Regions from separate parts of the Carboxydocella thermautotrophica DSM 16521 genome, predicted to be linked through region 1. Evidence: predicted binding sites of a transcription regulator. Region 1 holds the regulator's gene; the other holds the start of a gene.
The links. The regulator HrcA, encoded in region 1, represses chaperone genes, less so after heat shock. The targets are predictions, from matches to a motif close to TGTTAGCACTCNNNNNNNNNGAGTGCTAACA.

Region 1 (3,416 bases):
CTCGGCCAGCTGCTGTTCCAGCTGATTTATTCGCTGTTGCAGCTGTTCCAGCTGACCGGGTTCCTGCGTCTGTTCCTGAGCAGCTCCGGCCCCGGCCGGTTCCTGTTCATTGGCTTCCATTTTTTTATCCTCTTCCATCTGGGTCATGTCTCCCTATTCCTCCATTTCTGGCTCCAGCTTGCTGCTTTTCTCCTCTTTTTTCCGGATGATGGTATCAATCCGCAGAATAGCTTCAGCGACTTCCCCGGCAGCGCGCAAAGCATGCAGTTTCACCAGGGCCGGATCAACCACGCCTAGTTCCCACATATCCACTACCTGACCGCTGTCACAATCTATGGCCAGGGCGTTATTGCCTTTTTCCGCCTGAGCAGCTACCACATCCCCCAGTTTCTCCAGAGAATTGAAGCCGGCATTTTCCACGATTTGGGCCAGGGGCCGTTTGAGGGCAGCCACCACGCAATCAATACCATAGGCAGCCATACCCCGGGTGTTTTCCCGCAGTTTTTCCACCTGGCGAGCAGCAGCCAGCTCAAGGGAACCGCCTCCGGCCACTACCCCGCCACAAACAGCAGCCTGAACGGAGGAAGCGGCATCCTTGGCAATCCGCTCCCGTTCACCGACTACTTCTTCAGTGGCGGCTCCCACCAGCACGGTAGCCATAGGTTTACCAGCACCACCGAGAATCCGCACATGTTCCAGGCGCTCATCAGCCAGCACCCATTTGGCCTGGCCCAGATAGCGAACCAGTTCTTCCGGGGAGCGCTTGAGACCGGTGCGTTTAATGGGTCGGGCTCCTGTATGTTCCGCTGCCTTGCGCAGTTCCTTGTTGGAAACCCGCTGTAACACCATCACTCCGGCGTCAGTCAGAGTTTCTTCCGCCCAGGCCTCTACCCCGCGGTCAACGATAACCAGTCCTACACCCAGATCCACGATTTTGCGCACATTATCCTTGAATTCCTGCTGTAATTCCATATAGCGGTTGAAACCGGCCTCAGTAGCCAGGGCCTCATCTTCCAGCTCCTCCGGTTCCAGGGCATCATCAATGATCAGGACTTTTGCATCCCGCAGGTCCCGGGGCATCTCGTCATTCATAGGTTCCTTGTTGATGATCACCCCGGAAAAGACCTGGTTATCGGCCCCTTCCTCGGCCACAATCGTATCTGCCAGCTTAAAGCCCGGTTCCTTCAATTTCTTGATTCCCACCAGGCGGGCTGCATCCACTACCAGGCGGGCAATATCTTCGTTTTCCCGTCCGGCTATGTAGGCAATGCGATAGAGCAGGGGATCCTTGAGGCTGCGTACAGGGCGGGCCTGTTGTTCGATAAACTCCAGGGCTCCCCTGACTCCTATCCGGATGCCCTCGATCACCCTGGTGACCGGCACCCCCCGTACTACCTGGTTAACCCCTTCTGCAACCAGGGCCCCGGCCATCACAGTGGCAGTGGTAGTACCATCACCGATTTCCGCCTGCTGGGCTTTTGCCACATTGATCAGCAATCGGGCGGCCGGATGATTGGCTTCCATCAGCGTTAAAATGGTGACGCCGTCATTGGTGATGACCACGTCACCGAATTTATCCACCAGCATGGTATCCAGACCTTTAGGACCCAGAGTGCCTTCCACAGCAGCGGCAATGGCCCTGATGGCATTGGCATTGGTCATCAGAGCTGCCAGTTTTTCATCCACCTCGGTGGCCTGGACAGCTTGCTGTTTTAAGCTCATTGCCTTACCTCCTTCAGCCGCTCTAGGTGCGGCGGTAAAAATCGGTCAGCATCTGGGAGAGGTTTTCGGTAATATATTCCACCAGGGCCATCACCCGGGCATACTCCATCCGGGTGGGGCCCAGTACCCCGATGGCTCCCACCACCTGACCATCGACCGTATAGGTAGCAGTGACCATGGAACAATCCCGCATCACCTGAATGGGGTTCTCTGCCCCGATTCGCACCAGCAAGCCTTCATCCTCGGGCTGAACCAGGTGGCGCAGCTGTTCCTCCTGTTCCAGCAGGGACAACAGAGTCTTGATTTTCTCGATATTGCGAAATTCCGGCTGGTTAAGAATATTGAGGATCCCGGCCAGATAGACCTTTTCCTCCCCGCTCAGAAGCTCCTCCTGGCTGAGTAAATCCAGTACCAGTTCCGCCACCGCCCGTTGCCGGGCCAGTTCAGAATAAATCTCCTGCAACAGGGTGCGGCGAATATCGGCTATGGTTTTACCATGGAGCTTGGCATTCAATACCTGGCTAATCTGCCATAAATCCTCGGCTGACAAATTTTCCGGAATCTCGATGAGCCGGTTCTGTACCAGACCGGAAAGGCTGACCATGACCAGCAAGGCCTTGCCTGGTTCTACCGGTACCAGTTGCACATGCTTAATCCCCGTCTTGCCCAGCTGTGGTCCCAGCACTATTGTGGTATAATTGGTCATCTGGGACAGCAGCTGGCCAGTCCGCTGAATCACCTGGGCCACTTCCATCCGTCTGGTTTCAAACCCCTGGCGGATGTATTCCCGGTCTTCATCAGCCAGGCGGTATTTCTCCATCAAAAAGTCCACATAATAGCGATAGCCCAGGTCTGAGGGAATCCGCCCCGCTGAAGTATGAGGCTGTTCGATATAGCCCATTTCTTCCAGGTCGGCCATTTCATTGCGTATAGTAGCCGGGCTCACCCCCAGCTCATACTTTTTGGCAATGGTTCGGGAGCCTACCGGTTCAGCGGTAGCAATATAGTCCTGAATAATCGCCAGTAAAATGCGCTTTTTCCGCTCATCCAATTGCATCCCTCATCACCTTCCGCCAGGCCCGTTGTTAGCACTCTCACCAGACGAGTGCTAAAGGCCACTACTTAAAAAATACCACCTGGGGCAGGGAATGTCAAGGTACTAGATAAACTCTGCCATCACTTCATTGGCAATATACCAGGCCTGCCGCGTGAGTTTAAGCCTGTTTCCCGAAACCTGGACCAGACCCCGCTGCTTCAGAGAAGCTATAACTGCTGACCATTCTGCCTCAATTTCCGGGGTCAGCACCACTCCTTCGGCCAGGCGCAGGCCGAGAATAACCTGTTCAGCCAGGATTTCTTTCTCGCTCAGCCTTTCCACCAGCTGCCCGCTCCAGCCCCGAGCCCGAACTTCTGCTTCCCACTCCTCCAGGCTGGCGGGATTGGCCCAGCGTACATTCCCCCAGCAGGAATGGGCTGCCGGCCCCAGTCCCAGATAAGGCTGGCGGCGCCAGTATTTGAGATTATGCCGGCATTCAAATCCTGGCCGGGCGAAGTTACTCAGTTCATAATTCAGGTAACCTGCTGTCTCCAGTTTTTCCCTGGCCCACCAGTACATTTCCGCCCATTCCTCTTCTTCCGGCAGGGTTATCCTGCCCTCCCTTTCCCAGCGGTCAAAGGGGGTATTTTCTTCCACT
Region 2 (3,416 bases), on a different contig from region 1:
TGAAGACCCATTCCTTTATGGGCATCACCGGGGCCGTCAAGAATTTGTTTGGCTGCATAGTGGGTCCAGGCAAAGCTCAGTTTCACCTGCGCCTGAAGCGACGGGACGATTTTGCTGCTATGCTGGTTGACCTGGCCCTGCTGGTTAAGCCGGTTTTTTTCCTGGTAGACGGAATTGTTGGGATGGAAGGCAATGGCCCCCGTAATGGTTCGCCTATTCAAGCGGGAGTGATTTTGGGCGGCACTAATGGCTTTGCTGTTGACCTGGTCATGGGTCAGATGATGGGTTTCAACAGTGAGGAATTGCCGGTATCACGGCTGGCTCTGGCCCGGGGGCTGGTACCGGGGTTGAAGAGGATTGAAGTGGTAGGCAGTGGCCGGGAGTTACGCTGGGATTTTCAGCCCCCCTATAACCTGGAGTCTCTGGATGGGCGGGTCCCGCCTTTTCTGGTCCGCTTTTTCCAGAATCAGTTTACCTATCGGCCGGTTATGAATGAAAAGTGTACCGGTTGCAGCCGTTGTGCTCAGCATTGTCCACCGCAAGCCATAAAGATCGAAAATGGGAAAGCGATGGTAGACTATGAGCAATGTATTCGCTGCTATTGTTGCCAGGAACTCTGTCCCTTTGATGCTGTTATTCTGGAACAGGGATTATTGCTCAAACTGTTCGGTCGGAAAAAGTAACCAGATGCCAGTGGCAGGCATATACTAAGACAAGAAGCTTAATCAGAGCAGAAGGGATTATTGGGTCAGCTACAGCTAGCGGTATTTATGGCCTGGCTAAAGCGGCTATTAAAGAACAAACAACCCCGTGAGTACCAGGGCTCACGGGGTTTATTTTATGATCTGCACACGCTTTTGTTTACGCAGCACCAGGCGCCAGTAGATGCCTTCCCAGCCGGTGAGGGAGTGGTCATTAACAATTTGTTTGGACATTAACTCAAAAGGGCTGCGCGCTACCAGTTGTTCTACTTCTGCTTCGGTAAGGCAGCAAAGCTCGGGCAGGCCACAGCCGGGGATATCGGTCCAGAGGGCGGTAAAAACGGCAATTCCACCGGGTTTAAGCACTCTCCAGGCCTCATCTAATACCTGCTGCCGGTTTTCCTCGATGCTTTCTGTAAAAACATGAAGGAGCCCAAAGCTGTAAATGGCATCAAAGGAGAATTCCCGAAAGGGCAGATTAAGGGCATCAGCCACCAGGCACTCGAACTCTGCTTTTAAAGCCAGCCTACCGATAGCTTCAGCATCAATGTCTACAGCTACCACTTGCAGGCCTTGTTCAAAAAAATACAAGCTATCCCGCCCATTGCCACACCCCAGGTCCAGAACTGGGCCTTTGGTAGCATGGAAAAGGGGAAGAACCCAGCGGGCAGTCTGGCTGGGTGGAGTATTTTGCGCTTTTTCACTGGCAAGCAGAGTATGAAAATCAAAGGCCATGGGCTGGTTGCCTCCTGTAATTAGACATATCCTTATACAATTTACCAGTTTTATGCTAGATAATCAACAGGAAATTTCACGAAAAAACAAAATATGTGTCTGTATTTTATGCAGGGCAAAAAACTTGCATTTTTGCCTAAAATCAGGTATTATAAGGAATGTGTTAGCACTCTATTTAATTGAGTGCTAATAGTACATAAAGAGGAGGTTTCTCAGTGATGATTAAGCCGCTTGGAGACAGAATTGTCATTAAGCCCTTGGCATCGGAAGAAGTAACTGCCAGTGGGATTGTGTTACCCGATACAGCCAAGGAAAAGCCCCAGGAAGGGGAAGTAGTAGCTGTCGGCAATGGCCGTCTGCTGGAAAATGGTGAGCGGATAGCCCCGGAAGTCAAAGTAGGTGACCGGGTGGTCTACTCCAAATATGCCGGTACTGAAGTGAAATATGAAGGCGAGGAATATCTCATCCTGAATGAACGGGATATCCTGGCTGTAATCGAATAATAAGGGGGTTTAGCAAGTGGCGAAGCAGATTATTTTCGGTGAAGAAGCCCGTCGGGCTCTGGAACGGGGGGTAAATACCCTGGCTGAAGCTGTGCGGGTAACTCTGGGCCCCAAAGGCCGCAATGTGGTTCTGGAGAAAAAGTTCGGTTCCCCGCTGATTACCAATGACGGGGTTTCCATCGCCCGGGAAATCGAACTGCCCGATCCCTTTGAAAACATGGGTGCCCAGCTGGTCAAGGAAGTAGCGACCAAAACCAATGATGTAGCCGGTGATGGTACCACTACTGCGACTGTGCTGGCCCAGGCCATTATCCGCGAAGGTTTGAAGAACGTAGCTGCTGGTGCCAATCCCATGATCCTGAAAAAGGGGATTGAGAAGGCTGTAGCCGTTGCTGTTGAGGAAATCAAGAAAATGGCCCGTCCGGTGGAAAGTAAAGAAGCTATCGCCCAGGTTGCTTCCATTTCCGCTGCTGATCCGGAAATCGGCAACCTGATCGCTGAAGCCATGGAAAAAGTGGGTAAGGACGGGGTAATCACCGTTGAGGAATCCAAAGGTATCGGTACCACCCTGGATGTTGTGGAAGGGATGAATTTTGACAGGGGTTATATCTCCCCCTATATGGTAACTGATGCCGAGCGCATGGAAGCGGTGCTGAATGATCCCTTTATTCTGATCACTGATAAGAAAATCAGCTCCATTCAGGAAATTCTACCTGTTCTGGAGCAAGTAGTGAAAACCGGTAAGCCTTTGTTGATCATCGCTGAAGATGTGGAAGGGGAAGCCCTGGCTACCCTGGTGGTTAACAAACTGCGGGGCACCTTTAACTGTGTGGCTGTCAAGGCTCCTGGTTTCGGCGACCGCCGCAAGGCTATGTTGGAAGATATCGCTATTTTGACCGGTGGCCAGGTTATCTCCGAAGAACTGGGCCGCAAGCTGGATGCAGCTAACCTGTCCATGCTGGGTCGGGCCCGTCAGGTCAAGGTAACCAAGGAAGAAACCGTGATTGTGGATGGGGCTGGCTCTGCTGAAGAAATTCAGAAGCGGGTGGCCCAGATCCGCAAACAGTGGGAAGATGCCACTTCCGAATATGACAGGGAAAAACTACAGGAACGGCTGGCCAAACTGGCCGGTGGGGTAGCGGTAATCCAGGTGGGGGCTGCTACTGAAACTGAAATGAAGGAAAAGAAACTGCGCATTGAAGATGCTCTCAATGCTACCCGGGCTGCTGTGGAAGAAGGAATCGTCGCCGGTGGCGGTACCGCTCTGGTGGATGTAATTCCGGCTCTGGCTGCCATTGAGGCTGAAGGCGATGAAGCTACCGGTGTGGCTATCGTCCGCAAGGCCCTGGAAGAGCCTCTGCGTCAGATTGCCAATAACGCCGGTCTGGAAGGCTCCGTAATAGTTGAAAAAGTCAAGAGCATTGATCCTGGTATTGGCTTCAATGCTTTGACCGGTGAATATGTAGATATGATCAGT

Region 2: groES (co-chaperone GroES) is a predicted target of HrcA. The motif match lies at 1,598-1,628, and genes of this name have one in related genera.

What each region holds. Positions count from the first base shown of each region.
Region 1 is NZ_FUXM01000036.1:3,775-7,190, forward strand. It holds gene grpE (nucleotide exchange factor GrpE) at 1-147, opposite strand, end outside; gene B5D20_RS11000 (TCP-1/cpn60 chaperonin family protein) at 154-1,722, opposite strand; gene hrcA (heat-inducible transcriptional repressor HrcA) at 1,745-2,779, opposite strand; gene hemW (radical SAM family heme chaperone HemW) at 2,882-3,416, opposite strand, start outside.
Region 2 is NZ_FUXM01000023.1:9,039-12,454, forward strand. It holds gene B5D20_RS08910 (DUF362 domain-containing protein) at 1-683, shown strand, start outside; gene B5D20_RS08915 (class I SAM-dependent methyltransferase) at 834-1,436, opposite strand; gene groES (co-chaperone GroES) at 1,655-1,939, shown strand; gene groL (chaperonin GroEL) at 1,956-3,416, shown strand, end outside.